4 regions of the Corynebacterium tardum genome follow, and region 3 is predicted to be linked to each of the others. Evidence: predicted binding sites of a transcription regulator. Region 3 holds the regulator's gene; each other region holds the start of a gene.

The links. The regulator LexA, encoded in region 3, represses DNA repair genes until DNA is damaged. The targets are predictions, from matches to a motif close to CGAACANNTGTTCG.
Region 1: the regulator LexA is predicted to act here: its motif matches at 2,685-2,698, upstream of ACLI1P_RS01670 (HNH endonuclease signature motif containing protein).
Region 2: the regulator LexA is predicted to act here: its motif matches at 3,286-3,299, upstream of ACLI1P_RS04865 (HNH endonuclease signature motif containing protein).
Region 4: the regulator LexA is predicted to act here: its motif matches at 4,864-4,877, upstream of ACLI1P_RS05855 (HNH endonuclease signature motif containing protein).

The regions. Positions count from the first base shown of each region.
Region 1 is NZ_CP177104.1:347,779-355,708, reverse strand. It holds gene ACLI1P_RS01690 (glutamyl-tRNA reductase) at 1-537, opposite strand, end outside; gene ACLI1P_RS01685 (glutaredoxin family protein) at 620-868, opposite strand; gene ACLI1P_RS01680 (HAD-IB family hydrolase) at 973-1,992, shown strand; gene ACLI1P_RS01675 (LURP-one-related/scramblase family protein) at 1,989-2,570, opposite strand; gene ACLI1P_RS01670 (HNH endonuclease signature motif containing protein) at 2,726-3,976, shown strand; gene ACLI1P_RS01665 (30S ribosomal protein bS22) at 4,094-4,195, opposite strand; gene ACLI1P_RS01660 (helix-turn-helix domain-containing protein) at 4,429-4,617, opposite strand; gene proC (pyrroline-5-carboxylate reductase) at 4,809-5,600, opposite strand; gene ACLI1P_RS01650 (hypothetical protein) at 5,634-6,428, opposite strand; gene ACLI1P_RS01645 (Ppx/GppA phosphatase family protein) at 6,438-7,367, opposite strand; gene ACLI1P_RS01640 (hypothetical protein) at 7,401-7,930, shown strand, end outside.
Region 2 is NZ_CP177104.1:996,887-1,004,816, forward strand. It holds gene ACLI1P_RS04845 (DUF501 domain-containing protein) at 1-194, shown strand, start outside; gene ACLI1P_RS04850 (exopolyphosphatase) at 222-1,175, shown strand; tRNA gene ACLI1P_RS04855 (tRNA-Leu) at 1,229-1,305, shown strand; gene ACLI1P_RS04860 (Bax inhibitor-1/YccA family membrane protein) at 2,245-3,075, shown strand; gene ACLI1P_RS04865 (HNH endonuclease signature motif containing protein) at 3,519-4,712, shown strand; gene ACLI1P_RS04870 (DUF3558 family protein) at 5,119-5,793, shown strand; gene ACLI1P_RS04875 (hypothetical protein) at 6,305-7,555, shown strand; gene ACLI1P_RS04880 (hypothetical protein) at 7,610-7,867, opposite strand; gene greA (transcription elongation factor GreA) at 7,914-7,930, opposite strand, start outside.
Region 3 is NZ_CP177104.1:1,620,256-1,628,185, reverse strand. It holds gene ptsP (phosphoenolpyruvate--protein phosphotransferase) at 1-1,210, shown strand, start outside; gene ACLI1P_RS07825 (DeoR/GlpR family DNA-binding transcription regulator) at 1,342-2,124, opposite strand; gene lexA (transcriptional repressor LexA) at 2,490-3,209, opposite strand; gene ACLI1P_RS07815 (hypothetical protein) at 3,729-3,908, shown strand; gene nrdR (transcriptional regulator NrdR) at 4,029-4,487, shown strand; gene hrpA (ATP-dependent RNA helicase HrpA) at 4,494-7,930, opposite strand, start outside.
Region 4 is NZ_CP177104.1:1,211,876-1,219,805, reverse strand. It holds gene ACLI1P_RS05875 (aspartate:alanine exchanger family transporter) at 13-1,611, opposite strand; gene ACLI1P_RS05870 (6-phosphofructokinase) at 1,641-2,672, opposite strand; gene ACLI1P_RS05865 (DHA2 family efflux MFS transporter permease subunit) at 2,717-4,069, opposite strand; gene ACLI1P_RS05860 (hypothetical protein) at 4,118-4,441, shown strand; gene ACLI1P_RS05855 (HNH endonuclease signature motif containing protein) at 4,899-6,188, shown strand; gene gatA (Asp-tRNA(Asn)/Glu-tRNA(Gln) amidotransferase subunit GatA) at 6,297-7,781, opposite strand; gene gatC (Asp-tRNA(Asn)/Glu-tRNA(Gln) amidotransferase subunit GatC) at 7,785-7,930, opposite strand, start outside.

The DNA.
Region 1 (7,930 bases), 1.3 Mb from region 3:
GGTCCCCATGCGCTGCAGCGCCTGGTCGAAGGCGAAGGAGACCATGGAGGCACCGGCCTCATCAATATCGGTCTCGGAGTGCACGCGCTTTCCGGTGCGCAGCGCGGACTGCGCCAGGGCGTGGATGCGCGGGCCCACCGTGCCCTGCTCGGAGGCGGACTGGTAGGCGCTGCGCACCTGGCCGATAATCTGCTGCTCCCCCACCACCATGGAGTCCAATCCCGAGGTCACCGTCATGAGGTGCTCCGCGGCGGCGTCGGCGTAGCGCACGTACAGGTAGGTGCGCAGCTCATCCTCCGCCACCCCGGAGATCTCCGTCAGCACGCGGACGACGTCGTGGACGCCGGCGTGGAAGGAGTTGGTGACGGTGTAGACCTCCATGCGGTTACACGTGGAGATAATCATGGCCTCCGACAGCGACCCCGCCTGGACCATGGCGCCGCAGGCGGAGTGCTGGACGGACTCATCCATGCTCAGCTTCTCCAACAGCGCCACCGGCGCCGACTGATGCGACATGCCCACGACGAGCACACTCATGCACTACCCTCCAGCCCTCGATCATCCCTTTGGATGACCCAAATCAACCAAAAGGCTAGCAGCTTGGCGACGCTTTCCGAAACTACGCCGACAGCGCCTCCGCCAGCTCCGCGTTGTCCACTTCCCAGCAGGAAAACTCCTCGCCGTCAATCACCACAACCGGCACGCGGTCGCCGTATTCCATGGCCAGCTCCCGGTCCTCATCCACCGTGCGCACGCTAAGCTCGCAGCCCGCCTGCGCCACCACGGGCTCGATCTGCTGGCGCACCCGCTCGCAGGATCCGCAGGTCGTGCGCACCATGAGCTCAACGGTGTGAGGCTGGGAAGACATGGGTCTCCTTATTCAGAAGAAATATAGGCAACGGTTTACTATGGACACGTTAGTCTTCCGTCCCGTTGAAAGCTGAATGCGTGTCCCTCCCCATCCCTCCCGGTATGCCCAACTCCCCGCGTGAGTTCCTGGCCAACTGGACCGCGAGCAGGGGCAACCTCCGCAATTTCCTCGAGCAGCAAGCCTTCGCTCCTCTCGGTGAGGATCATCAGCGGGCGGCCGGTGAGGCGTCGGCAGCCGCAGCGGTGGAACAGCTCTTCGGTATCTCCCTAGATTCCTTCTCCTCCGGCCTCGAGTCCGTGGAGGGCTCCTTCGAATCCGCCGGCGCGCGCAGCATCACCGCGCCCGACCCGGACATCCCCCAGGACCCCGGCACGGCCGCGTTTTTCGACGTCGACAACACCCTGGTCCAAGGCTCCTCCCTGGTGTCCTTCGCCTTCGGCCTGGCGCGCCGACGTTATTTCAGCCTCTCGGAGATTCTTCCCATTGCCTGGAAGCAGCTGAAGTTCCGGGTATCCGGCTCAGAAAACGCCGAAGACGTCGCCTCCGGGCGCGTCCAGGCCCTCGAGTTTGTCAAGGGCCGCTCGGTGGCGGAGATGGTCGCCCTGTGCGAAGAGATCGTGGACCAGTCCATGGCGCACAAGGCTTACCCGGGCACCAAGCAGCTGGCACAGATGCACCTCGACGCCGGCCAGCAGGTCTGGCTCGTCACCGCCACCCCGGTGCAGCTGGCGCAGATCCTGGCGCAGCGCTTCGGGTTCACGGGAGCTCTCGGCACGGTGGCCGAGGTCAAAGACGGCCGTTTCACCGGCCGCCTCGTGGGCGATATCCTGCACGGCTCCGGCAAGATGCATGCGGTGGCGGCGTTGGCCACCCTGGAAAACCTCGACTTGGAGCGCTGCACGGCGTATTCCGATAGCGCAAACGACGTCCCCATGTTGTCCATGGTGGGCACCCCGGTGGCCATCAACCCGGATGCCAAGCTGCGGGACATCGCGGAGGAGAACGGCTGGCTCATCCGGGACTACCGCTCCGTACGCAAGGCCGTGCGCACGTACGGCCTCCCGGCGCTAGCCACCGCCCTCTTCTCCTACGGCGGCTGGCGCATGGCCCACCGCCGCTAGCCGTCGCTCTGTTGCGCCTTGGTGCGCAGCATATCCATGCACATCACCGCGCCAATCAGCCCGGCGTGCTGCTGCGGGTCGAGCCCCTCCGCAATGGACAGGTGATAGGTGTTCTTGCCGGTCAGGTAGCGGCCCACACCACTGAACTGGTTGCGCACCTGCGCCAGCGGCTGCCCCTGGCTGGTAATGGTAATGTTCCAGTCCCAGAAATCGCCCTCAATGTCGATATCGGCAAAGCCCTCCATCTCCATGGTCAGCCGAGTCTTCAACAGGGCAAAGTGCTTGGTCACCACCGCCATGGGCTTCTCGACGCCCGGCAGGTGCACCTCATAGGTATCCCGCACCAGGTTCGGCGGATCCGAAATCACCATGAGTGGCTGCTGCGGGTTTCCCTGATCATCGGTGAACGCGACCTCCAGACTGCGGGAGGCCTTAAAGAACATGTCCTTCAGGCTGGCTGATTGCACGATGGTTCCCACGGGCACGCCTTGTTCGTCGGCGATGAGGAACTGATCCTGCATGAAGGACTTGGTCTGGGAAATGACGAGATTATTCGTGGTCAATAGCTTAGGCACCATAGTGCGCCATAATACGGAAATTTCCGCTCGCGTGGTGCCCGCTTAACCTCACTCCCCAAATCGCCCTTTGCGCAGCTCAGGGTACATGTCCGAGGCGGGTTATATAGTCACGGTAGAACGTGTGTTCCATCCAAAACTACCCAGGGAGATACCGCATGACTACCGCCACCGAGACCACCTACTTTTCCCACATGAACCCCAACTGTGCCATCGCCACCGAGCGCACCGCCGCCCGCCGCGCGGACTATCGCTCGTGGATATCCGCCCTGCCACCGTTAGATGAAGATTTTGATGTTGCGTGTCAGCGGCTCGTCGCCAAGCTGGGCCTCGGGCCGAAAGTCATCATGGAAAGCTGCGCTGCCCTCCACCGCCTCACGCAGCTGCCGGGGCTCAAGAACCTGCAGGAGACCCTGTACCTGCTCGACATGCGCGCCCTGCTGGCCATCGACCGCGCGCTGACCAAGCTGGGCACGCTGGCCGCGGACAAGCTCGCGTTTATCGACGCCGCCCTGGTGGACTTCCTCACCCCCACCCGGCCGAACCAGAACTTCCCCACGCCTGCCCAGATTGGCCGGAAGGTGCGCGACATCTGCCGGGTCATCGACAAAACCGTGGCCTTTCGTGACACCCGCCCGAAGGACACCTACACCATGACGGAAACCGGCGAGCGCGCCAGCCTGGAGCTCACCACCGACAGCGCCACCGGCATCATCCTGCACCAATTCATCAAGGACGCCGCCAAGGAGCACAACATCTCCACCCCGGAGGCGCTCAAGAAGCTCATCTCCGGGGCAATCCAGCCCTCCGCCACCGTCATCCTGCACACCTACCAGGCCACTGACATCCCGAATGCGCCCACCTTTGTCCAAGGCCACGAGTGGACCGCCGCCGACCTGCCCGCGACCCGCACGCGCGACCTCTCCGCTGAGCCCCTGGAGTCAGACAGCTACGTGGCCTCAGAGCTCATCCGCAAGTTCGTGGAGGGCCGCGACGGCACCTGCCGGGCGCTGGGGTGCACTCGCCCCGCCTGGCAGTGCCAGATGGATCACCGCATCAATTACGCCGAGGGCGGGCCGACGCATCCGCGCAACCTTGCCAGTCTGTGCCAGCACCACCACAACATGAAGACCGACGGCCGGGCGCACTACATCATGGACCCCATCACCGGGGACGTCGTCTGGCTCTTCGAGGACGGCACCTGGGCCATGACCGAGCCCTCCGGTCCCCTGGCCCCGAAGACTAAGCGCTGGGCGCAGACCGTGGCACAGAAGATCACCGCCGACCAGAAGCGCGCGCATGACAAGGCACAGCAGCTCAAGAAGGAACTCGACGAGGACGCCCGCACCCCCGAGCCCAGCACTCCGCAGGACAACTCCACGGAGGACACGGAGGACATCCCGTTCTAGCCCGCGCCGTCGTTTAAAACGACGAGAAAGGAAGACGACAGCCCCGTCGTTTAAAACGACGAACTCCCCGCCACAATCCTCATAAAGGACCGAACGGGGAGAGCGAGTGCCGGAGCTTTACTTGCCCAGCTTACGACGCTGAACGCGGGTGCGGCGCAGCATCTTGCGGTGCTTCTTCTTGGACATGCGCTTGCGGCGCTTCTTGATAACAGAACCCATGACAGGTTTCCTCACTTTCGGTATTAGTACGTACTCAAACCGGCCGGCAACGCCTGGAATGAAACCGCACGGTGCACTCGATGCGGCCCCGCACAGCGGGGAGACGCAGGCGTACCTGTGCCGACACGAATGCCCATCATCTTACCCAGCTGGCCCTACAGCACCAAAACAGCGCCCACCGCCGTGGACTGTAGGAATCCACAGGGGTGGGCGCTGCTTAAAAATGGTGAACGTTAAGCGCCGTAGACCGATGCCTCAAGGTATTCCTTGACGGCGGACTCGTGCACGCGGAAGGAACGCCCCACGCGTACTGCCGGCATGTCACCTGCATGAACCAACCTGTACACCGTCATCTTGGAGACTCGCATGATCTCCGCAACTTCAGCGATGGTCAGGAAAGTTCCCTTATCTTCGTTAGCCATATTTTAGTTAACCCTTCAGCACGTGACGCGCTGTAGGCTTCCCCTCCCACAGGACTATCACGCACGCGCTCCTGCCAGCTTAGCGTGAAACCTGTGACTAATGCGACCCAAGTGCCAATTTTTTCCCCTGCCGCAACCCCCTTCCCCATAAACCCGCCGGGCAACTGGTGTCACAGGATTTTCACGATCCCCTACGCCAGCTCCTGTGCGCGCTGAGCGCATGCCTCGGCGGCGCGGAAGAAGGCGCCGCGCAGGCCCGACTCCTCCAGCTCGCGGAGGGCCGCCGCGGTGGTACCGCCCGGGGAGGTCACGCCGGCACGCAAGGCGACGGGGTCCTTGCCCGATTCCGCCATCATTGTGCCCGCGCCCTGGGCGGTGCGGGTGGCCAGTTTTTCGGCGACGTCGCGGGTGAGGCCGAGCTGGACGCCGGCGTCGATCAGCGCCTCCGTCACCAGGAAGTAGTACGCGGGCGCGGAGCCGGCCAGGGCGGTGGCGGCGTCGATGTGCTTCTCCTCAATGACGGCAACCTCACCGACGGCCTCAAGCAGCTTGACGACGCCCCCGAGCTGCTCCTCACTCACGTGCTCACCACCCGCACACGTGCACATGCCCTTGCCCACCAGCATGGGCGTATTCGGCATGACGCGGACGACAGGGACGCCGTCGCCCGCGGCCTTCTCCAAGGTTTCGAGGGTCAGGCCCGCGGCCATGGACACCACGACGGCGTCCTGGGGAATGTCGAGGCCTTCCAGCAGCTCGACGATAGCGTAGGGCTTGACGCAGGCGAAGATGTACTCGGCGCCGTCGATAGCCGCGGCGTTATCGCTGGTGACACTCACCCCATACGTGCCGTGCAGCTGCTCGCCGCGTTCCGAGCGGCGGTTGGTCACCACGATGTCAGCGGGCTCGTAGCCCGCGTTCACCAGCCCGGAGACCAGGGCCTCGCCGATTTGTCCTCCACCAAGTACTGCGATTTTTGTCATGCTTCCCAGGGTGCCAGAAACCCTGGGGCACGGCTACATTACAACCAGCAGCGGGCCGAAGGTCAGCACCAGGCCGGCGATGGCGGCCAGGAACATGGACAAGCCATCGCGGTTGGTGCGCAGAGCGTGGACGATGCCGACGATGACGCCGGTGACCACCACGGCCAGGATGAGGACGACCACGCGGGAGAAGTTCTCCCAGAGAACCTCGAAGCCCTTGAAGACCACAGCGCCCAGCACGACGCCGACGAGCGCGAGAAGCACGACCGCGAAGGGGTTGAGCTTCTCTTCCTCCTCGAAGTCCTCTTCGTCGTCGTACTCTTCGAGCTCAGCGTCCTGAGTCGGCTCCGCAGGCTCGGCCGGTACTGCGGGCGCGACAGGCTCCTCGGCCTTGACCTTGGTGTCCTTGGCCTCAGCCTTTTCCGGCTCATCCTTGACGCGCTGGATGACGTGGGTGTCCTCGGTGGAGGGCTGGTGGCGCTTCTCCTCGGCGTCGGCCTTAGTGTCAGCCTTGCTATCTGCCTTGGGCTTCTCGACGCGTACCGCAGCGCCCTGGGCCGCGGCAGGCTGCTTAGCTTCTGCCTGCTTGTCTTCTTCCTTCTTGGGTGCCGGAATGACGGGGGCGGTCTCGTCGATGGAAACGCTGGAGTGCTTCGCCTCGGCCGGGGTGGCCTTGACCTTTTCCAGGTTGCCGGTCAGCTCCGCCACGGAGACGCCGCCCTCCTCTAGGCTGCGGCGACGGCGGCGCGAGCTCGTAGCCCCCTCGGGGCGGTTCTTCGCGTTGCGGGCCATCAGCTCCGCAACTGTCAACTGTTTCTCGTCAGCCACGTTTCTTTCCTATTCCAGTCCCTTATCGGTACGGCGCAGAATAACACCCTCACGCAGAGCCCACGGGCAGATCTCCAGCTTCTCAATTCCCAGGGCACGCATGCTCGCCTCGGCCACAAGAGCGCCCGCGACGATTTGGTGCGATCGGGTAGAACTTACACCCTCAAGGTCCGCTCTGTCAGCTGCAGTCATGCGGGAGATGAAAGAAATCAGCTGCCGCAGACCCGGTGCGGTGAGCGTGCGCTTGACGTAGGGGCCCGCCGAGGACGGTGCCGCACCGGTGAGTCGTGCCAGCGTACGGAAGGTTTTTGAGGTTCCCACGCTCAGGCCCGCAGGGCCGAGGGCGCGCATCTGATCGGCCACACCTACCAATTCCGCATCAATGTAGTCACGGAGAAGATTTACCTTGGACTTCTCGGGCGGATCGGTATTGAACCAATTGTGGGTAAGGCGTCCCGCGCCGAGGTCGAGGGAGAAGGCGAGCTCCGGGTGCTCGTCGGTACCGGTGGACAGCTCCAGGGAACCGCCGCCGATGTCGAGGTTGGTGATGCGGCCGGCAGACCAGCCGTACCAACGGCGCACCGCCAGGAAGGTCAGGCGCGCCTCTTCCTCGCCGGAGAGGATTTCCAGGCGGACGCCGGTCTGCTTCTCTACCTCATCGAGGATCTCGGCCGAGTTCGGGGCGGAGCGCACCGCGGAGGTGGCAAAGGCCATGAACTCGTCACAGCCGAGCTTCTCACCCAGCTCATTGGCCTCGCCCACGGCGTTGATGAGCTTTTTGAGACCCTTCTCGTGGATGTTGCCCTTCTTGTCCAGCTGTTCCACCAGACGCAGCGGAGTCTTCCAATCGCTCATCGGAGTGGGCCGGCCACCGGTCGCGGCATCAACCGCAACGAGGTGGACGGTATTGCTTCCGACGTCTAATACACCTAATCGCACGCTTCCAGAGTAGTAGGTCTACCGTGGGTAGGTGTGAATCGCCCGAAATCAAACGAGGTTTACCTGGGTTTTCCAGCCTCCTCCCCCGCCGCTGCCTCCATCCGCGCCGGCCGCGAAAAGGCCCCCGACTTCCCGCGCGAGTGGTTCGAGTTCACCGATCCGCACGACCCGCTGCACGTGTTCTCCGTCGATCTCACCTGGCTGGAATCGCACTATGCGTGCCAGTTCGGAACCGAGCGCTGCCACGGCATTGATAAGAACCAGCCGGACGTCGGCTGTTGCGTCCACGGCGCTTACATGGCGGATGAGACGGACCGGGAGCAGCTTCGCGACGCCGTGACGCGCATGCCCGCACGCTACTGGCAGCACCGCCCGGAGGGCGTGGACGAGTACCTGGAGAGCGACTCCGACGAGCTGGAGCCCTGGCTGGAATGGGACGAGGGCGAAGACGGCGAGGAGCCGGAGCTCAAGACGCCCATTGTGGGCGGTGCGTGCATCTTTGCCAACCGCGCCGGCTGGGCCACGGGCGCGGGCTGCGCCCTCCACCAGTGGGCGATCGACGC
Region 2 (7,930 bases), 620 kb from region 3:
GCGTGAAGTGCTTGCACGTGCTCATTGCGTACGCGCTGGCTGAAGGCCCGGGCCGGGTTCGCTTCGGCGCCGAGGCCGTCGCCATGGCAGCGGAGCACGGTAACCTGCGGGGCAGCGCCATTCCGGAAGACTGGCCCACCGTGGAGGACCTGGGCATCGACATGTCTCAGTTCGACTTTTCCAACGCCGGCTAAGAAGCGGCACTACAGAAAGGCTCATAGATGACTCGTGTTGCAGCTGTCGACTGTGGAACCAACTCCATCCGCCTCCTGATTAGTGAAATCCAGGAGGACGGCAAGATCCGCGATATTTCTCGCACCATGGAAATCGTCCGTCTGGGCCAAGGCGTCGACGCCACTGGTGAATTAGCCCCCGATGCGCTGGAGCGCACCCGTGTGGCCTTGGAGGGTTATGTCAAGCAGATGAAGTTCGAGAAGGTTCAGCGCGTGCGCATGGTGGCCACCTCCGCTACGCGCGATGCGAAGAACCACCGCGAGTTCTTCGACATGACCTCGGAGCTGCTGGGTCAGGTCCAGCAGGGCGCCCGCGCGGAGGTCATTTCCGGTGAGGAGGAGGCGTTACTGTCCTTTACCGGCGCAGTGGCGGACCTGAGCTCCGAGAAAGGCCCTTATTGCGTCATTGACTTGGGTGGCGGGTCCACCGAGTTCGTCGTCGGTACCATCGACGGCGACATCTTGGGCTCTCACTCCGCCCAGATGGGCTGCGTGCGGCTGACCGAACGCATCATGCGCAGCGACCCGCCCACCGAGGCGGAGATTGAGATCGCCACAGACTACGTGGCGGAGCGCATGGCGGATGTGGAAAAGATCGTCCCCATTGATAAGGCGGTCACGTTCGTTGGCTGCGCCGGCACGTTTACCACACTTTCCGCGCTGGCCCAGGGGATGGAGCGCTACGACGCCGACTCCATCCACGGCTCCGAGCTGCGTTTTGACGCTTTGCGCGTGCTCACCCGGCAGCTCATCGGTATGTCGTCGGATGAGCGGGCCCTCAATCCGGTGATTCACCCCGGCCGCGCCGACGTCATCGGTGGTGGGAGCGTAGCCGTCGAGGGCATCATGAGCATGATTGAGCGCAACAGTGATGCCCGTTCCTTCTTCATCAGTGAGAAGGATATTCTGGATGGCATTATCGCCGGCCTTGCGGCTGGCTGACCCTATTGTCAGGTTCCTGGCCACGGTGCCCTAAGATAGTAGGGCGCCGCTTGGCCCCTATAGCCCAATCGGCAGAGGCAGTCGACTTAAAATCGATTCAGTGTGGGTTCGAGTCCCACTGGGGGCACCATCGCTCCAGCTCAGGGCGTACTGGAAGTGTTCAGTAAACGCCCTGGAAACGTGTCGGTACCGTTCCGGAGATGTTTCGGCACCCGTCGACGGACGCACACGATCGGCGCTTACCTCGAGTGACATGAGCGCACACACAAGCATCTATTCGAAGGTCGGCGACTAGCCCGCCCGCGGGAAGATATCGAAGACCAAGGTCTCACATTCGACCTTCAGACGGTCCTGTTGCGCCGCCGCATGCTGGGCTAGCGATGGAGGCCTGTTCAACGTCGGCCGAGGAGGCGTCGTCAAGCACTGCCTCCTCTGATGCCGCAGAACTCTCTACGGAGACCTCCGGTCCCTAACCAGGAGTGGAAGCAACGGCCCCGACGTCCTCGAGAAAAGTGGCATCGAACGTCGTGACCTCACCCGCTCCATAGCCGGAAATGGCACTGCAATTCCGAAGGTCAGTACTCCACGTATTCCTACGGTGTTACCGACCAAACCTGGCTGCTACGAAGGCCGATGGCCGCACATCCACTTCGAGGTGTTTAGCTTCAATAAAGTCATCTCCGATGCCACCACCAATGTGCTGACCTCACAGATCGCCCTGCCAGAATAGGTGGCGCAGGAAGTGTACAAGGATTCGCACTACGTGGACTCCGCGGACAATCTGGCTGGCGTCTCTTTGAGCAGCGACATGGTGTTCTCCTACGGCTGGGATATGCAGTTGCCGCCCATGACTGGAGACGCCTCCCGCGGCTACACCTTTAGCATCGACGTCAGGGGGGGAGCCGCCTGCAGGGCCGCCGCCGACGGAGCGCTAAGAAAAAACTGCTTTCTTTGGAATTTGTGGGAACTTCCTTGGAGCACAAGGCGTTAACACTTGTGAGACCATGATTACGACGGCCCGCGCGCGGGCCGAAAATGTACAAAGACTGTGAAAGGAATCGGGATTCACGTGCGTTCAAGCAACCCCGTCATGAGTTCCCTCACCTCCAATCAGAACAACGGCCAGGTTCAGGGCAACAACCCCTTCGGCCAGGCTGGCAGCCCTTTTGGACAGGCCGATAACCCATTCGCTGAGCAGGGCCGTTCCTCGGAGCGTCCGCTGACTGTTGATGATGTGGTGACTAAGACCGGCATCACCCTCGGCGTCATCATTGTGATGGCCGTGCTGAACTTCGCTATCGGTACCTTGATTAACCCCGGAGTCGCCATGCTTCTCACTCTGGTGGGTGCAATCGGTGGCTTTGTCACGGTTCTGGTATCGACCTTTGGCAAGAAGTACGGCTCCGCCGCTGTCACTCTGATTTACGCGGTGTTCGAGGGCCTCTTCGTGGGCGGCTTCTCCTTGATGTTTGCCGGCGTGGCCTTCGGTAACTCCGATGGCATGGCGATTATTGGCCAGGCCATCATGGGTACGGTCGGCGTATTTATCGGCATGCTCATGGTCTACAAGACCGGTGCGGTGAAGGTTACCCCGAAGTTCAACAAGATTATGTTCGGCCTCATCGCCGGTGTCGCCATTATGGCGCTGGGTAACTTCCTGCTGGCCATCTTCTTTGGCATGAGCCCGCTGCGCGATGGTGGCATCCTGTCCATCATCTTCTCCCTGGTCTGCATCGTGCTCGCGGCCCTGTCCTTCATGACTGACTTTGACCAGGCTGACCGCCTGATCCGTCAGGGTGCTCCGGCTAAGTACGCTTGGGGCGTGGCCCTTGGCCTGGCCGTGACCCTGGTGTGGCTGTACACCGAAATTCTGCGGTTCCTGAGCTACTTCAGGGACTAGGATTCGCTCTTGTAGCGACACTTAAGTAGAGCCCGCTCTTTCTCCTACTTTGTGGGAGGGGAGCGGGCTTTCGCTGTGTGGGGCGTGCTGAAGGGGGCTGGCGCGAGTGTCCTCTCGGAGGCTCGACTGTGATACTGGACACGTTTTGACGGCATCGCGGGATATAATCCGCCGTTTATAAATCCAGTTGGGAAAAGTGTGTTTCAAGTTCGAATGTGTATTTGGTCTAGGGGGCCTGTCGAGGGCGTGAAAAATATACCTCTGGTGCATGTCCGGGTTGATGTTTAAACTCGAGGGTAGAAAATCTGTTCTACTCTCCATTTGGGAGACTCCGACTTCAAGGGGGTGTCACGATTGTGGCAACGTCAACGACAGCGGTAGACCCACCGCCTTACTTCTCACATTCGAATCCGCGGGATCCTGTCTGCACGGCAGGGATAGCCATGCGTCGGGTGGAGTACGAATTCTGGAGTTCGGTTGTGCCAGTGCTTGACGACGACGCCGACGTTGCCTTTAGTCGCATCGCCGGCAAGACGGGGAAGACACAAAGTCAGGTAGCGCGTAATGTCTTGGCGATATTTCGGCTCGGGGAGCTGCCGAAAGTCAAAGCGCTGCAGGACGCGGGGTTCATCCTAGACATGCAAGCCTTGGTGGCTATCGACCAAGTGCTGGCGAAGTTGGGGAAGGTTGAGGGGGATATTCTGGAGCAGATCGATAACCTGCTAGCGGCTTATCTGACGCCTACCAAGCCGAACCAGGTGTTCCCGACTGTGGGAAAGATTCGCCGTCGTCTGCGGGATATTTGCCAGGCGCTTGACCCGACCATTGCCTTCTATAATCCCCAGAAAAAAGATGCGTACCGGTGCACGGTAAGTGGCAGCAGAGCCTACATTGAACTTGACGTGGAAGCCGCTCACGGGGTGGTGTTGCACGAGATTGTGGCGCAGGTGGCTAAGGAGCATCAGGTAACACTCGCCGAAGCGCTCGTGCTTCTGATTTCGGGCTCGGTCACACCGGAGGCCGGGAAGGTGGTCATCTATTCCTATCGTGCGTCTGACGTTGAGAATGGCCCTACGTACGTGCAGGGCCATGGGTGGATGATTGGAGATATCCCCGCCAAGCGAGAGCGGCACCGAGACTTTAGCGAAGCACCGAAGGAAACAGCAGGGTACGGTCCGTCCGAGGACGTGCGAAAATACGTTGAAGGACGGGATTTAACCTGTCGTGCTCCTACCTGTGACCAGCCGGCCTACCTGTCGCAATTGGATCATCGGATCAACTACCGGGATGGTGGAAAGACGCATCCATCGAACATGGTGGCCCTATGCCAGCACCACCACAATATGAAAACTGACGGCCGCGCGTTCTATATCTTGGACCCGGACACCGGTGATGTGGTGTGGCTGTTCGAGGACGGAACGTGGCTTATTACCGAGGCTGAAGGGCCCTTGGCACCGAAGGCAAAGCGCTGGGCACAGACCGTGGGTCAGCTCATTACTGCGAACCGTACGAAGGCTCACGAACGGGCTCAGGCTCTCAAGGAGGAGTTTGAGCAGGAGGCGGCGAAGCCAAGTGCGAAGGGTGGCGTCGACGGCGGCTACGGCGGAAAGGGGTGCGACGAAGACATTCCGTTCTGACCCACTAGGTGCTGACGAACTTGCAGGGCCGATCTGTAATTTACCGGGGAAGTTTGTGGGCGAATTGGCTTCAAAGTTGACGGTGGTAAATTTGCAAAACCCCAGGATACAGCTTTACAAGCTTGTAATTTCGGGTGTACCCATGAAGTTTTTTTCACCGAAATTTGGAAAAATTTTCCCAATCTGCATCCAGTCGGTGCACAGGGTCTAACCAGCGAGTATTTAAAATATTTCTAACAGAGAGTTCTTATATGTGAGGATGCGTGAAATTTCGATTGCATCGAGGTGTCAAAAATTGGCGCGACAAGCCGTGAAGTTTCGTGCATTCTTGTTGCAGAAGCCACTGGCGGAGTCACACTCCAAGAGCTGGTTTCGAGAAGTTGGTGAAATGTATTGAAGGGAAACCATGAAGCGAATCGGGGGCCTGGTGCTGGGAGCCGTGGCTTGCACAGGGGTGCTAGCGAGCTGCGCGCTGCCAGGTGGCCTGGGTGCTCGCGTTCATGGTGGTGAATCCGGGGGACTTCATGATTTCGCCGACGGGCAAAGCGGCGGTGGCTCAGCGGACTCGGGGGTCGCTGATGTCACCGCCACGACCGTGGAGGAGTCGGACGCTGCGGCTGACGACGCCGACACAGGCAGAGGGGTGCTGCCGCCTTTGGGCACATTTGACCGCACTGTACCGGGGTTTCGGGTCTTTGACCCGTGTAGTGAGATACCGAGCGAGGTGCTTGCCGAATTGGGGTTGGAGCCAAACTCTGAGCCCGAGAGGGAGAGTGGCTATCGCTCGTGTCATTTTTCGACGAAGTACTCACAGACGGGTCAGGCTGATGTACTGATTGCATCGGACCACGAGAGTATTGAGACCGTAAAGAATGGGGACCCTATTATTTTTAGAGGGCTGAAAGGGGAACAGGAAGAAATTCTCGTTATCGAGGATACTTTCATCAGAGATGTCAGCTGTACTTCATATGTTGAAACAAAAAGGGGGATGGTTTCGTTGTCGTGGACTGAGTTGAGCCGCGATGTGTCAATGAATGAACGTTGCCAAGCTTCTCTCGACTTATTAAAGGCACTCATTTAGTGAGGAATTTAAGATGATCATAAACGGAAAATCTATTGCGCAAGAAGTATCTAACATTGTTAATTTGGGACGTCGGGTGGGTAGTTCCTCAGCAAAGGCTTTTTCCCCGCTAGACGGCGGATACTCACCAGTCGCGGGGCTCAGCGAGGTGGGTACGATTCACCAAAGGGTGCTCGCCACTGACCCTGGCTCAGCGCGGAATTCGCTAGAGCGCTTTCGGGAACAGGTGGCGTGGCTGGGGGATACGCTGCAAAGGGAGCTTGCGGGGTTAGAAGCGCAGGATGAGCTCAATAGTCGGGGGTTGGACGTAGCAGACGCCGGGGGAGGCGGGGGACAAGAATCAATGCCAATCATGAACCAGCCGGACCCTGGATACAGCCCCTTTGGGTTTGTGGTGCCGGTGGTGCAGCCGGGGACCAACATGGTGAAACTGGCGGTTGACTTAACGAACACCAATTACTGGCATGTGTCTTCGGCGAAGGCACGGTGGAATGAGCTGAGCGCCGAGGTGATGGATATTGTTGCGGGGCTCCAGGAGTCTGCAACGGCGCTCGAATCTGACAATGACAGTGAGACGACGACTCGGGCGGCGCAGAAGATTAGGGAAGTCGCACAGGCGGGCACGCACTTCATTGCGAATTCGCAGGTGATGCAGGGAAAGCTGTTTGGCTTCCATTCGCACCTTATCGGCGCGCAGGCGAAGGCGTGGGCGATGGCGCTGGAGATCACGGCAATTCCAGAGCCCGCGGTGCGAACTGCAGCCGAGCAGGCGGCGCTGGCCCATATGCAGGCTATGTTGCAAAGGGGTGCGATTGCTGCGATGCCCTATCAGCATGCGCTTATGGAGTCGGCACCACCGAGCGGCGGCGGTGACGCCAGCGCGGAGTTTGGCGCGGTGGCTGGCGACGGCACCCGTTTCACAACTGACGGCGTGATGTGGCCGCGGGAAATCCAAGAAGCAATGAAGAGTGGCCAGATGGGGCCCGGTTCCTTTGATGTGGCGAATGGCCAAATTCAGGGGCTGCACAAGCTGGGGATGAGTGCAGAAGACATTGCCCAATTCCACGCGGATCTGCGCAACCAAGGGCGTGCGCTGCTGAGTGAACTGGGGTTTGGGGATGAGCTGGCGCCAATCGACGCCTCGTCGCTCAGCACAACCAGCGCCACTGCGGGAACATTGTCGCCCGGGCCGATGAACGGGGTCGCGGGGTCGGTGGCGGGAGGTGCAACGTCTATGGGTGCGGTGGGAACGCCGAGTGCGGCCGGACTTTCAGACGGGGCCGGGGTAATCGGGAGGGGTGCAGGGCGCTTGCCTGGCGGCACAGTGAATGCACCTGCACACCCGGCAGCCAATCCGACGACGGCTGCGGCCGGAGTGGGCGGTGGTGCAGCGGCTGCGGGTGCTTCCGCCGGTACTGGTACTCACCCCATCGTCGGCGGCTTGCCCGGTGCTGCGGCTGGTGGTACGGGGCAGAAAGAAGGAAAGGCGTCGTCAAGCACGGGCTCTGGTGGTGGCGCTGCACTTCCCGTAACCGGTGGCAGGCAGAGCGTTGTCGGAGGTAGCGCCGCGGCTGGTGCGCGGGGAGTTGGCATGCGCGGGATGATGCCCATGATGGGCGGCGCCGGACGAGGCGGTGACGGCGAGAAGCGGATCAAATCGGTAACGACGCAGGTAGAGCGCGATCCGAATCGACGTGACCTGCTGGGGGAGTCGCCCGCGGTGGTGCCCGGTGTCATTGGTGACTGGGCACGGGAACAGTAAGAAACGGCGCCACGGAAAATAACCGTGGCGCCGTTTCGACTCTGCTCTTGAGAGTTACTGCTGAACCGGGGTGGTGTAGGGGGCCACCTCAGAGTCGGTCACTACCTCAGTGTTGGTTGCTACCTCAGTTTCGGTCTCGGTGACCGGGGCGACGCTGGACTCGGCGCCGGCGCCAGGGGCCTCACCGGTGTAGGTAGCACCGGTGTCGATCTTTTCCTCAGAATCCTTCTGGTTCGGAGGGTGGCAGGCAGCGAGCGAGAGACCGGCGGAGAAAACCAGGCCGGCAGCAGCGAAACGAGTGAACTTCTTCATGGATGAAACTCTTTCTCAGAAATACGGTGATATAGAGCAGTATAAATTAGGACTCGCGCGGCG
Region 3 (7,930 bases):
CGCGGACGACCTGGCACCGGCTGATACCGCCACCCTGGACACCGCGCACATTAAGGCGCTGGTTACTGAGATAGGTGGTCCGACCAGCCACACCGCCATCATCGCCCGTCAGCTCGACATTCCGTGCATCGTGGCCGTGGGTGCTGACCTACGCTCCATTGAGGCCGGCACGCAGGTCTTCGTCGATGGTTCCATGGGCACCGTCTCCCTCGGCGCTGACCGCGCGGAGTCCCTGAAGGCAGTGGAGGAGTACCGCGAGAAGGCTGCCCGCGTGGCGCAGTGGCGCGGCCCCGCCCACACCAAGGACGGTCACCGCGTGCAACTGCTGGCCAATGTGGCCGACGGCAACGCCGCCCGCATCGCTTCGGACTCCCAGGCCGAAGGTATCGGCCTGTACCGCACAGAACTGTCCTTCCTTTCCGCTAGCGAGGAGCCGACTGTTGACGAGCAGGCGCGCATCTACAGCAAGGTGTTCAACGCCTTCCCGGAGTCCAAGGTCGTCGTCCGTACCCTGGACGCTGGCTCGGACAAGCCGATTTCTTATGCCACCCTGGATTCTGAGGAGAACCCGGCCCTCGGTGTCCGCGGCCTGCGCGTGGCCCGCGACAACGAGGCGCTGCTGACCCGTCAGCTCGACGCTATTGCTCAGGCAGCAGCTGAGCGCGACGAGAAGGCGACCACCTGGGTTATGGCTCCGATGGTTGCTACCGCCGTCGAGGCTAAGTGGTTCGCGGGTCTGTGCCGCGAGCGTGGCTTGACCGCCGGTGCAATGATTGAGGTTCCGGCTGCTGCGCTGATGGCGGATACCATCATGCCGCACCTGGACTTCGTGTCCATCGGTACCAACGACCTGACCCAGTACACCATGGCGGCTGACCGCCTGTCCCCGCAGCTAGCATACCTTACCGACCCGTGGCAGCCGGCCGTACTGCGCCTCATCCAGCACACCTGCATGGTGGGCCGTGACAACGACGTCATGGTCGGCGTGTGTGGCGAGGCTGCGGCCGATCCGATGCTGGCTTGCGTGCTCACCGGCCTGGGCGTGAACTCGCTGTCGGCTGCGTCGACCGCCGTCGCCGGCGTCGGTGCCCAGCTGGCCGATCTCACCCTGGAGCAGTGCCAGAAGATGGCAGACGCTGCCATCAATGCTGAGGGTCCGTCCGATGCCCGGACCGCGGTCATCGCCCTGCTGGAAGAATTCCAGGCCTAGGACTCCAACGAATAGCGCCGCTGAGCGAGCTCACTTGCTGCAGCGGCGCTTGGCTGCACAGGCGCTAGATAGAACAAGAGCGACCGCCGGATTACCTTCCGGAGCGGTCGCTGTTGTGGTTTTCGGGGAAACTACTTATCCCCGGCGAGGACGACCTCGACGTCATTGGCGCGCAGTGCGTCGAGGAAGGAAGTCGGGGCGGCGGCGTCAGTAATAACCACATCAATGTCCGCCAGGGACGCGAAGCTGACGAGGTAGTCGTTGCCCAGCTTGGAGGAGTCACACAGCACGACGACCTTGTGGGCGTTGGTGACAAAGGCGGCCTTGATAGCGGCCTCTTGTGAGTCTGCCGTGGACAAGCCATGGTCGATGGTGAGTGCGTTGGTGCCGATGAATGCGACGTCGGCGCGCATCAGCGCCATGGTGCGCAACGCAGTATCGCCAACGACCGCCTGAGTAATGGCACGCACTGTGCCGCCGAGCAGCTGCACGTCAGACACACCGTTGCTGGCAAGCGACAGTGCGATGGGGAGGCTGTTGGACACGATGTTGAACTGTCCGGCAGAGAAACGCTGTCCGATGAGATCTGCCAGTGCGTTGGTCGTGGTGCCGGCGTCGAGGAAGATGCTGCCGTCTTCGGGAAGCTGATCAAGGGCTGCTCGGGCGATGGCCATCTTGGCGCCGGTAGCCGAACGCTGGCGGGTGTCAAGAGTGAACTCGGCAGTCTGGAAAGACTGGGAGGCGACGGCGCCACCATGGACGCGGTGAACTACGCCTTCGCGGTCCAGTACCGCAAGATCGCGGCGGATGGTTTCTGCAGTGACATCGAAGCGCTCAGAGAGCTCGGTGACGTTGACACGGCCTTCGACGGCGGTCAGTGACGCGATCTGGCGACGGCGTTCTTCTGCGTACATTGTTTCTCCCTTGGGGGACTCCATTGTTCATCGCTAAGCCAGGGAAACATGGGGGATGAATTGATGGCTTAATGAAAATGTGCAACGGGTGTTGCTGTGATGTCCCCATTCTTTCATTGAGTGCGGGTAAAACGGAACAAAACAAAGAGATTCACACATCAAGAACGTTAAGGATTGGTGGAAAACAGCCATTGGCCTGCCCGTTTGGGAATGTGTGATTTAGGACGCTAATCGGGCGCAAATCGGGCATCTACACGCGCAAGGGGGTAAACAAACACAAAAGTCCCGCCCCGTCCTTCCGTTCTGAATGGGAGGAAGGCGGTTGGGGCGGGAAAGCGGTGGGCGACAAAAAAGGGGAGAAGGTGTTAGAGCTTGCGGAACACGGAGACAACCTTGCCCATAATCTCTGCCTCGTCGCCCTTGATCGGAGCGTATGCGTCATTGTGGGGGAGCAGCCAGACGCCGGAGGAATCTCGGTGGAACTCCTTCACCGTTGCTTCATCGTCCAGCAGGGCGGCAACGAACTCACCTTCCTCCGCAACCGACTGGGAGCGGATAATGACCCAGTCACCGTTGAGGATGCCAGCATCCTGCATGGAGTCCCCTACGACCTGCAGCATGTAGAGCTCACCGCTGCCCACGACCTCATCCGGCATGGGGAAGTAGGCATCGACGTTCTCCTCTGCAGTGATAGGGGAGCCGGCGGCAATGCGGCCCACCACTGGGATGTAGGTCGGGCGAGCGGCGTCCTCGGGTACGTCCGAAGACGTGGGCTCAGGGGAGTCCTGGGCTGCGGAGGTTTTGCGGCCGGGCTTCTTTGCGTCTTCCGAGTTGGGGAAGTGGCGGACATCCACGGCGCGCGGCTTGTTCGGGTCGCGGCGCAAGAAGCCCTTCTCCTCCAACTGCTTGAGCTGATATGCCACCGACGACGTCGATTGCAGCCCAGTTGCATCACCGATCTCACGGATGCTGGGTGGGTAGCCGCGCAGCATCACGGCGTCATGGATGACCTCCAGAATTCGGCGCTGGCGGGCAGAGAGGGAATCAAGAGTGGGCTGTTCGGTCTTCTTGGGTTTGCGGGACATTATGGGCTCCTCAAGGTGGGGTAAAGCTTGCGTTCACAGTGGCGTTAAGTGGGCTTCTTAAAAAGATTATGAAGTGCGCGGCACTGTCTTCCTTTGTAGCACGGAAAGAAAAAATGTTCGAGAAATGGCGCGCAGATGTGGACAAATATTCGAGAGGGTGTTATAAATCGAACATACGAACAGGATCGAACGGTTTAGCGAGTGGAATGTTCGAGTGTGTCAACCGCGTTGCATACACTGCAGGCAACGTCATCCGCTAGATGAAAAGAACGCAAAGGAATAATCATGGCAATCGTACTGAATACCAGCTCACGCAACCGCATCCCGAATGAAGCCTCTGCTAGCCCGCGACCCGCAGTTGTGCCTCCGGCGGCGGTGTGGGATCCGGCGGGAGAGCGTGGTCGGGGTGCCGGCCGAGCGTTCGGACCTCGCAATGTTCGAACGTTGAGTCCCCTCGATAGAACACAGAGCCGCCTCTGTGAATCGCGCTCGCGCGGTGGTGGACATCCAAAAGGCGTGGTGGATTCCACTGTTAAGGGATCGAACGTAGGTAACTATGTTCTGGGTGCGGTCTTCGGGGCCGCGGTATTCGTTGGCACTGTCTGGGGCGGTTTGAGCATCGACACTGAGTCGCCGGCGGCACCATCCCCGGCCGTGCACTCGAGCTCCGATATCGAGGCGGCATCCATCGCCCACTAACCTGTCGGAGAACGCGGTAGCGGTGTGCCTTTCAGTTCGGGGCGGCGGTAGGCTAACGGTCGGGGATGGAAAGCCTCCGCTTGGTTTCCAGGAGGCCTGAGTGAAAGGACGCCGCGTAACGTGTATTGCCCGTTTTGCCACAATGAACAGTCCCGAGTCATCGACTCGCGCGTGGTAGACAGCGGAACCTCTATCCGCCGGCGCCGCGAATGCGCGTCATGTAAGGGTCGATTTACCACCGTGGAGAAGGCTGTTCTTCTCGTCGTCAAGCGCAACGGCTTGGCGGAGCCTTTTAGCCGGGACAAGCTCATTCGCGGCGTGCAGCGCGCTTGTCAGGGGCGCGACGTGAGCGACGATTCGCTGAAGAAGCTGGCGCAGCAAGTAGAGGAAACCGTTCGCAGCCACGGCTCTTCCCAGGTCAATGCCAACGATATCGGCCTTGCCATTCTGGAGCCGCTGCGCGACTTGGACGAGGTGGCCTACCTGCGCTTTGCCTCGGTGTACAAGTCCTTTGAGAGCGCTGACGATTTCGAATCAGAAATCCGCCTCATGCGCCGCCGGGACCGCGATAGCTTCTAGCTGCGATTAGCGCAGCTTGTCTGCGGCCTTTTGAATGCGGCGCACCGACACTGCGTGCGCGGTACCGAGGCGCTGAGCAAAGAGCGAAACGCGTAGCTCCTCAATCATCCAGTAGATGTCCTTGACGTCGCGGGACTTTTCGCGGCCAGCAGGCAGGGAGCGGAGGCGGTTGGCCAGGTATGCCTTCGCCTCATCCACATCAGCCTGGCGGTCGGCATCGCGGTCCGGATCGAGGTTCATGTCCTCCAAACGGATTCGCGCGGCCTGAATGTACCGCGGCAGGTGGCGCAGGTGCTGCATTCCGTGCACCGTAATGGCGTGTGGCGGCAGTAGGAAGTCTAGCTGCTTGCGGATGTCATCAATCGCCGGTCCCTCCCAGTGCTTGAGCTCTGCGGAAAGATTGGAATATTCCGCTAAGCCGGGAGCAATAGCGACGACGGCTTGGCGCACTCGCCCGGGTACTTCCGGCTTGACCTGATTCAGTAGGGCCTTAAAGTCCGCCGGGGTGCGGACGGGTCCGCCCTTTTCCATCATGATGTCCCGTACGGCGGCCACGCGGGCGTCGTTGACCAAACCTTCCGCCCCGCCGTGCGGGTATGCATCAACGGCGACGCGCTGCTGCAAGGGCAGACCCTTGACCATCTGTTGGGTGCCGACGGTGATCTCGCGCAGGAGCAGCGTCAGCGTCGTGGTGATCATGGAGGCATCCGCTGCCGCCTTGGTGGGGTGCACCTTGAGCGCCACACCATTCTTCGTGGCGACCAGCGCCGGGTAGGCGGTGACCTCGTGGCCGTCGACGATGGTGGTGACCTCCTCGTCGATGGTGCCCAAGGTATCGTCGGACCACTCCTTGACTGCCTTCGACTCCGCGGCGCGGCCCACACGGGAGACCGACGAAGAAATGTGTCCAGCCTGGCGTTGCACCAGCGCTTGGAGGTTCCGGTCAGAGTCGATAACCTTGCCGCGCTTGTCCACAGCGGCATAGTTCATACGCAGGTGCGGGGCAAGCTGATCCGGGCGGAAGTCGTTGGCGTCAATGCCCTGGCCGCCCATTTCACGCAGCACTGCCGCGAGCTGCTCTGTCAGCGTGCCTTCGTACGGCAACAGCTTCGGCAACGCGCGCTCGGCGAACTCGGGAGCTGGGACCACGGTGCGGCGCAGCGCCTTGGGGAGGGAACGAATGAGTTCGGTGACGAGCTCTAGGCGCAGGCCCGGGACGAGCCAGTCAAAGCCCTCGGTGTCGAGCCCCGCCAGCAGGGGGACCGGGACCATGAGGGTGACGCCGTCCAGGGGATCGCCTGGCCCGAACTTGTAGCTCAGGTCGTAGTCAACGGTGCCCTTGAGCCAACGGTCGGGGAAGGCCTCCTCGGTGACGTCGTGGTCGTCGTCGAGCAACTTGGTCGGATCGAAGTCCAAGGCGTGCTTGTTCTTCTGCTTCTTCCACCACGAGTCGAAGTGCTTGGCGGTGGTGACCTTTTCCGGGATGCGCTGGTCGTAGAAGTCGAACAACGTGTCCTCATCCACGACTAGGCCGCGGCGGCGGGCCTTCTCTTCGTACTCGGAGGCGTCGGCAAGCTTGCGCTTGTTGTCGTGGAAGAAGTGGTGGTGGGTGTTCCAGTCACCGTCGACAAGCGCGTGGCGGATGAACATGTCGCGCGCTGCTGCTGGATCCACGCGGTGATATGGCACGGTGCGGTCCGCCACGACGGTGACCCCGTAGAGCGTGGAGCGCTGGGTGACGACAGCGGAGCCGCGCTTTCGGGACCACGTGGGATCCGAATAGTTGTGCTTGAGCAGGTTCTTTGCCAGCTTCTCGACCCAGGCCGGGTCGATGGCGGCTACGTCGCGTGCCCAGAGCCGCGAGGTTTCCACGAGCTCGGCGGCCATGAGGAACTCCGGTGGCTTCTTCGCCAGAGCCGAGCCGGGGAAGACAAGGAACCGGGTATTTCGGGCACCAATGAACTCCTTGGAGTTGCCGTCGCGTGCGCCGATATTGGACAGCAGGCCGGCCAGCAGGGACATGTGGATATCGTCGGGGCGGCGCTCGGTGGTCTCCTGGGTCTTCCAGCCGAGCTGCTTGGCCACGTCGCGCAGCTGACGCACTAGGTCGAACCACTCACGGATGCGCATGTAGTGGAGGAAGTCGGCCTTCATGCGCTTGCGGAAGGCATTGCCGCTCATCTCTTCGCGGGCTTCTTGGACGAAGTCCCACAGGTTGAGCATGGCCAAGAAATCGGAGGACTTGTCCTTGAAGCGCGCATGGGCCTGGTCGGCCTGCTCTTTCTTCTCCATGGGGCGCTCGCGCACGTCCTGGATGGTCATTGCAGCGACGATCACCATGACATCGCTCAAGCACCCGGAGGTGTGGGCCTCCACCAGCATGCGCGCCATGCGCGGATCCACGGGGATGCGCGCGAGGTCGCGGCCGACGCGGGTGAGCACGGGCAGGCCGTTCTTCTCCTTGCCCTCGAGGGCGCCGAGCTCATGGAGGAGCAGCAGGCCGTCGCGCACCGCTTTCGGCTCCGGCGGCTGGACGAAGGGGAATTCCGAGATATCTCCCAGGCGCAGCGAAATCATCTGGAGGATGACGCTGGCCAGGTTGGTGCGCAGGATTTCCGGATCCGTGAACTCGGGGCGGGAGAGAAAGTCTTGCTCGCTGTAGAGGCGGATGGCAATGCCATCGGCCACACGGCCGCAGCGGCCCGAGCGCTGGTTGGCGCTGGCCTGGGAAATCGGTTCGATGGGCAGGCGTTGAACCTTGGTGCGGGTGGAATAACGGGAGATGCGGGCGGTGCCTGTGTCCACGACGTAGCGAATGCCCGGCACCGTCAGGGAGGTTTCGGCGATGTTGGTGGAGAGCACGATGCGGCGCCCGCGGTGCGCGCTAAAGACGCGGTGCTGTTCCTGGTTGGACAGGCGGCCAAAGAGCGGGGTGACCTCCACGCCGCGCCAATGCCGGCCTTCGATGGCCTCCATGGCGTCGCGGATATCGCGCTCGCCGGGGAAGAAGCACAGGATGTCGCCCTCGCCTTCAGCCATGAGCTCTTCGATGGCCCCGCACAAGGCGTCGAGCGGATCGATGTCGACGAGTTTGCCGCCAACCTCCTCTTCCAGCGGGCGGTAGCGGATCTCCACCGGGTAGGTGCGCCCGGAGACCTCAATAATCGGTGCCGGTTCGCCGTCGGCGTCAGCGAAGTGCTGGGCAAAGCGTTCGGGATCGATGGTGGCGGAGGTGATGATCACCTTGAGATCGGGGCGCTTGGGCAGCAGGCGCTTGAGGTAGCCCAGCAGAAAGTCGATGTTGAGGGAACGCTCGTGCGCCTCATCGATGATGATGGTGTCGTAGGCATTGAGGAAGCGGTCGCGCTGCATCTCCGCGAGCAAAATTCCGTCCGTCATCAGCTTGACCGCGGTGGTGCGGGAGACCTTGTCGTCGAAGCGGA
Region 4 (7,930 bases), 410 kb from region 3:
GCGCTCATACGGCTAGCCCAGCAGCGTGATGCCGTGGGTGATGAGAATCTTTACAATCATGGCCGCCGGATACACCATGGCATAGCCCAGCGCCACGCGCTGATCCGTGTTCGTCCGGTTATTAGCAAACGCCAGCACGGCCGGTTGCGTCTGCGCGCCTGCCAGGGCCCCGGCAGTCTTCGTCGCCCCCACCCGCAGCACGCGGCGCAGGACCACTGCGAATCCCGCGGCCACCACAGTGGTGATCAACGCGCCCAAAACCAGAATCTTCCACCAGGAACCGCCGCTAAAGGCCCCCGCGATTTCACCGCCAGCGTTGGTGCCCGCCTGGGCAAGGAACAAGAGCAGCCCCAGCTCCGCTAGCACCGTGTTCGCCGAGTGCGGAAGCGCGGTCACCGTCGAGCCAATGCGCCCGATACGCGCCATCACCAGCGCCACGATGAGCACGCCGGCAGCCGCGCCTAGGTTAAAGGAGCTTCCGCCCGGCAGCGGGATATCAATGTGCCCCACAAAGATGCCCACGGCGAGCCCCAAGCCCAACGACACCGGATTAATGTCGGTCAATCCCTGTGAGGAATCCCCCAAGAAGGTCGAGATTTCCCGCAGCGCCCGCTGGGTGCCCACCACCCGCACGCGGTCGCCGAGTTCCACCACGTGTTCTGGAATCGCCACCTGGTCGTTATCGGCGCGCCGAACGCGCGAGATACGCGCCCCCCAGCGATCCGCCAGCTGATTATTCAGCTCCGCGATGGTCTTCCCCGCCAACTCGTGCTCGGAGATGGTAATGCGGCGGAAATCTAGGTCGTGGCGATCGTCATTCAGAATCTGCGGCGATTCCCTGCCAGCACTCCCCAAGATGTTATCGAGGTCCTCGGGCGCGCCCACCAAGGTGACCACATCGCCCGGGTGCAGCACGTCGAAGTACTTCGGAATGGTCAGCTCATTGCTGCCCACGCGGCGCAGGCGCGTGACCTGCACCTCACCGTTGCCAATACTGTCGATTTCCGCGATCGAGATTTCCCGCATCACCTGCATATGCTGCCGCGTGACGGGTGACATGATGTCGTCGTCATTGCCGGCGTCGCGCAGCACCAGCACCGTCGCCGCCAACATCCCGATGACACCGAAAAGGTAGGACACCGCGTACCCCACGGTGGCCGCGCCTGGATCGCCCGTGCTTTCCGACGCCGCCGCCAACGCCGGCGTATTCGTCACCGCACCGGCAAACGTGCCAGCAATCGTGGCATTGCTCAGGTCGAAGACGTACCTTCCCACGCCAAAGGCCAACCCCGCCGCCACGAGAAAGACCCCGATCATTGAGAGGACCGGCCCTGTGGCCGTTTTGAGCGACTTAAAGAACGCCACGCCCGAGTTGTTACCAATACCGAAGGCGAAGAGAACCAACCCCAAGGTCCCCAAAATCGGCGGCACGGAGGCTTCCACCCCCGCTGCCTGCGCGGCGGCCGAAAAAGCGATCCCCAAAAAGAGCACCGCCGCGGCACCCAAACTGATGCCGCGAGACTTGACGCTGCCCAGCGCCATACCAATGCCAATGAGCAGGAACACCAACAAGATGGGCTGCTCGGCGAAAAACGCCATCACGTTCGTCATGACTAGTGCGGTGCCCAACGGAGGGCTATTTAGCCAAAGAGCGCCTGCGCATTGGAGTAGCGCTTAGCCGGGACAACCTTGAGCTTGCCCACGGCATCTTCCAGCGGGACAAGGTCGATGTTCTCGCCGTGCAGTGCTACACACATGCCGGATTGGCCGTTGTGGGCCGCGCGAGCCGCGTGGGTGCCGTAGCGGGTAGCCAGAACGCGGTCGTACGCGGTCGGCGTGCCACCACGCTGGATGTGACCCAAGACCGTCGTGCGCACGTCGTAGCCCGTGCGCTTCTTAATCTCGTCACCGATGACTTGGCCAATGCCATTGAAGGTCTGGTGGCCAAACTGGTCCACACCGCCCTCTTCGAAGTCCATGGTGCCTTCCTTGGGCAGCGCGCCCTCGGCCACACAGACGATTCCGTACTTCTCACCCATCTGGAAGCGGCGCTCCATCGCCTTCGTGATATCGGCGATATCGAACGGCACCTCGGGGATAACGGTGTAGTGAGCGCCGCCAGCCATGCCTGCATGCAGGGCGATCCAGCCCACGTGGCGGCCCATGACCTCCACGATGAGAATGCGGTTGTGAGACTCTGCGGTGGTGTGGAGACGATCAATCGCGTCGGTTGCCACAGAAACGGCGGTATCGAAGCCGAAGGTGTAGTCGGTGGCGTTGACGTCATTATCAATAGTCTTCGGCACACCAATAACCGGAATACCGTTGTCAGACAGCCACTTAGCGCCCTTCAGGGTGCCTTCGCCGCCGATAGCGATGAGCGCATCCACGCCGGCGTCAGCCATGTTGGCCTTGATAGTGTCCAGGCCCGCCTTGAACTTGTCCGGGTGCAGGCGTCCGGTACCCAGGATGGTGCCGCCGCGCAGCAGAATGCGGTCGATCTCTGCATCGTCGTAGAGGTCCCGGCGGCGGTCCTCCATGAGGCCAACCCAGCCGTCCTCATAGCCGACAACCGTATCGCCGAACTCGTTGGATGCGGTACGAACGACCGCGCGGATAACAGCATTCAGACCGGGGCAATCACCACCGGATGTCAGTACAGCAAGACGCATGCTTTCTAATCTACCCCCTTGCCATCCGGCCCGCAGTGAGCGGATCAGCCGTGGAGCGTGTCGGTGAAGAATAGGGATGCGCACAACCCCACGGCCAGCGCCGCAATGATGACGAACAAGGAGCTAGCCACCCCCGCCGCCTGCAGAGCCGCCGAAACTGCAGCTACACCAATCACCGATCCCACCTGCCGTGAGGTGTTGTACACACCGGAGGCAGCCCCCATGAGTTCTGGCGGAGTATCCCGCATCGTGGTTGCCGCATTGGAGCCCCAAATGAACGACTGTCCCGCTCCTAGTGCGGCGCACGGCAGCGCCAGCCACCACCCTGAAGTGTCACTCAGCATTAATGCCCACACCCCAATGAAAGTGGCGAGCAGGATTCCGAATCCAATAAGCGCGAGACGCCGCGGATCGAGTTTGTCTGCCAGGATTCCAGCCAGTGGTGAAATGCACAGCGATACCAACGCCATCGGGGTGACGACCAGTCCGGCATCCCCTGCCGACAATCCTCGGTCGTCCTGCAGCCACAGCATCATGGGAATCATCATCGATGCCGCCATAAAGCCCATCGCCACGATAGCCACCGACCCGACCGAATAGTTTCGGTCCCTAAAGAGCACCAGGGGGACCAGCGGTTCCCGATTGCGTTCCTGCAGCTTAACGAACACCAACAGTCCCACGACGCCGCCGACTAGAAGGGCCCAAATCCACCACGGCCAGCCAGTCTCCGGGCCTTGCTGGACCGCGAAGACCAAGCACGTTAGGGCCAGGAAGGAGACGCCAGCGGAGGCATAGTCGATTCGCCTGCCGGACGTCGGCAACGCTGGCACCCAGCGCGCTGCCAAGACGATGGCGAGGATAACGAACGGAACATGTACCCAGAACACGGCATGCCACCCGAAAGCGCCTACTACGAAGCCGCCCACGAGCGGGCCCGCCAGCGTGGCCACCGACCCCACAATTCCCCATACGCCCAGGGCACGACCGCGCCGCGACCGGGGAAAAATTCGGTTAATCACAGCCATGGATTGCGGCATTTGAATTGACGCACCGAGGCCTTGCAGCGCACGCGCCGCGATGAGAAGCTCCACGTTCGGAGCCAGCGCACAGCAAACGGCACCGACGCCAAACAGCCCCACACCCAGCTGAAACATCTGCATTTGGCCATAGATATCCCCCAGCCTGCCTGTGTACAACAAGGGTACTACGACTGCGAGCAGATACACGGCGGATACCCACATCACCTGGTTGACCCCGGCATCGAAGTACCGCTGGATGCCGGGCAGCGCAACCGCAATCATCGACTGGTCAAGCAAGGACACGAAGAACCCGAGAGACAGCGCTGCCATTGCCCGCCAGGCGTTACTCTCCGGTGGAAGCACGGTGGGTATATTCATGCAGCGAAGTCTAGCCACCGCCTCGGACACGGGCCTAGACTGGTCCGCATGGGAATGATTGACATTAAGAAACCGCAGGACGTCTCCACCGCCACCACCGTAACCTTGGGGCTCATCGGCGGGTGGATTACCGCTAAGGAAACAGGAATCCGCCCACTGGGTGGCGTGATCCTCGCTGCCGCCGGAGTGTGGGCCGGCCGCAGCTGGTGGGCTAAGACTACTCCCGCCACCACCGCGGGCTTGGCCGCCTTGTACACGGGCGCGTTTGGCCTCTCCCACCCGCTGGCCAAGAAGATCGGGGCATGGCCGGCCGTCCTTACCGTGACCGCAGCATCCGCCGGCGCTGCCTACGCGCTTTCCGACGCCAAGTAGATCCACATAAATAGAACGCCCAGCGTGTGCCGAATAATAGGGGCGGCACTCGCGGGCGTTCTATCTGTCTCTCTCACAGTGTGATCCGCACCCAGCAGATGCAATCACTAAGTTGATTCTAACCTAACGCTTTCCTTCTGTAAAGCCTTGTGGAAATATTTTTTAATGCCAGGTTTTCGCAGCATAGACACCGTTTAGTAGACGCCAATTTACACAGCCCGCCCGGCACCCCAACTGTTTAACGCATGAAATTTTGCGAAACTCTACCCCCACCCTCCAATTCTTCGCGAAGACATACGCCCAGCTCGACAGAGTCGCACACCTGACCTAAAGTGAAGCTTGACACCCCCACCGCGACACTGATTCCCTGCAAATACACGCAGAGTATGGCCATTTTCACCCCGTGCCACTAGTCTAGGGATAGAACATCATTTCGACTATGCCACCCGGGGGATTCATGAGCACGACCACTCGCCCACCAACTTCTCAGCACTTAAAGTTTTTCGCCCACGCCAACCCTTCCAATCCACTTGCCCAAGCCCGCGCTGCAGTCCGACGCGCCGACTACGATTGCTGGCGTCAAGCACAGCCAGATCTGGATGCCGATATTGACACGGTGGCGCTTAGCCTCGTGAACGCATGGGGCCTCAAGGAGGCTTACATCAAATCTGGACTGCGAGCACTCAATCGGCTCGATAGCCTGCCTAAACTTAAGCAGCTCCAGGAAACCCACTACCTCCTCGATATGGCCGGGCTCATCGCTATAGACGGGCCGATGCAAGCCTTAGCGGGGCCCGACGTGGACACGCTCGCGCTTATCGACGACTTGTTGGTGGACTACTTCACCGCTGACCAGCCACATCAAGTCTTCCCCACCGTGGACAAGATTCGCCGTCGCATGCGCGACATCTGCCGCTCTCTGGACGACACTATTGCCTATCGGGATACGAGACCGAAAGACAGCTATGCCTTCTCCAGCAACGGAACGAAGGCCTGGATTGAGCTTGGCGTCGATGAGGACACTGGCATCAAGCTCGACGCCTTCATCCGGAAGACCGCATCTACGCACGGAATCTCCATTACGGATGCCATGAAGAAGCTTCTCTCCGGAGAAATCACACCGCCTGCCACGGTCATCCTCCACACCTATCGCGCTACGGACGTGGAGGGAGCACCCACCTTCATCGAAAATCATGGGTGGCGCTCCGCCCCGATGCCGCATACCCGCATCCGCGATCTTTTCGACGATGTAGAGCCTGCACAAGGCTATGTCTGTCCGGAAGTCATGCGCAAAATAGTCGAAGGCAGGGACGGCACCTGCCGCGTTGGCGGCTGTAATAAACCCGCCTACCACTCCCAAATGGACCACCGGCACAACTATTCCGAGGGAGGCGCCACCCATCCTTCTAACTTGGGTTCGCTCTGCCAGGGCCACCACAACATGAAGACAGACGGTCGCCTGCACTATCTCATCGACCCCTATACCGGGGACATCGTCTGGCTTTTCGACGACGGTACGTGGACCATCACTCAGCCCGAAGGACCCCTAGCACCAAAGATGCAACGGTGGGCGCAGACCGTAGGCCAGCACATTACCAACCGCCGCACGTTTGTCCGCGAACAAGCACAGAAGCTCAAAGAAGAAATCGACGAATACAACGCCAAGCAGAAAGCAAAAGCCAAAGAAAAAGAAAGGAAAGAAGCGGAGGCGAAGGGCGATGACCTCCCCGACGACATCCCCTTCTAAACGGCGGCGTCGAAATAAACGACGCCACCTCCCTTCCCACAACGCGAAAGTCCTCCACGGCTCCGAAGAACCGGGAGGACAGTCGTGGGTTCAGTGCCCTTGGGCTGGCTACTTGCGGCCTGCCTCGTAGGCTGCGCCCACCTTGTACAGGCGATCGTCCTTAAAGGCAGGTGCCATGATCTGCAGGCCAGTCGGAAGGTTGGAGTCCGATGCCAGACCGGACGGTACCGACATGCCACACAGACCCGCGAGGTTGAGCGGCAACGTGCACAGGTCGAAGTTGTACATCGCCATCGGGTCTTCAACCTTCTCGCCCAACTTAAAGGCCGTAGTAGGAGTCGTTGGGGAGACCAAGACGTCGGCCTGCTCAAAGGCGCGCTCGAAATCTTGAGCAATGAGGGTACGCACGCGCTGGGCCTGCAGGTAGTACGCGTCGTAGTAGCCGACGGACAATGCGTAGGTACCGAGCATGATGCGGCGCTTGACCTCGGGGCCAAAGCCAGCCGCACGCGAAAGGGACATGACCTCTTCCGCCGAGTGGGAGCCATCGTCGCCGACGCGCAGGCCGTAGCGCATGCCGTCGAAGCGAGCCAGGTTGGAGGACACCTCACACGGCATGATGAGGTAGTACGCGGCGAGGGCGTCGTCGAAGTGCGGGCAATCAACCTCAACGGTCTCGGCGCCCTGAGACTTCAGCTGCTCAACGGCCTCGTGATAAGCCTCCATAACGCCCGGCTGCCAGCCGTCACGCTCAAACTGCTTGATGAGACCGACCTTGACGCCGGTCAGGTCGCCCTTGGCGCCTTCCTTCGCGGCGGCAACGACCGGGGCAACCGGCTTATCTACCGAGGTTGCATCGAAGGAATCGTGGCCCGCGATGATCTCGTGGAGCAGCGCCGTGTCGAGGACAGTGCGGGCAGTCGGGCCCGCTTGGTCCAGGGAGCTGGCGGCAGCGATAAGCCCGTAACGGGAGACGGTGCCGTAGGTCGGCTTCACACCCACGGTGTTGGTCAGCGCGGCCGGCTGGCGAATGGAGCCGCCGGTATCCGTACCAATGCCCAGCGGAGCTTGGCCGGAGGCCAGCGCTGCGGCCGTGCCGCCGCCCGAGCCGCCCGGGGTGCGCTCGGTGTCGTAAGGGTTATGCGCCGGGCCGAAGGCAGAGTTCTCGTTGGAGGAACCCATGGCGAACTCGTCGAGGTTCGTCTTGCCCAGGATCGGGATGCCGGCCTCACGGAGCTTGGTCACGAGGGTGGCATCGTAAGGCGAGACCCAGCCCTCGAGCATCTTGGAGGCGGCGGTCGTCGGGGCGTCGGTAGTAACCAGCAGGTCCTTCAGCGCCAGCGGGACGCCCGCCAAGGCGGACGCGGGCTCCTCGCCAGCGTCGAGAGCCTTATCGACGGCGTCGGCAGCCGCCAGCGCTTCCTCGGCACCGACGTGCAGAAAGGCGTTGAGCTCATCATTGGTTTCACCAATGCGATCAAGGAACGCCTGGGTTACCTCGCGGGAGGTCACCTCACGGGAGTGAATCTTCTCCGCAAGCTCGGCGGCGGTCAGGGACGTCAAGCCCTCAGCGGGCGCGATAAACTGTGCCATTTTTTACTCGTCTCCTCCACCCAGAATCTGCGGAACCATGAAGCGTTCGTCCTCGGATGCAGGCGCCTGGTCTAAAGCCTGCTCGGCGGTGAGGGTACGCACGATGACGTCCTCACGCATCGGCGCGTTAACGGAGTGCGGGTGCGACA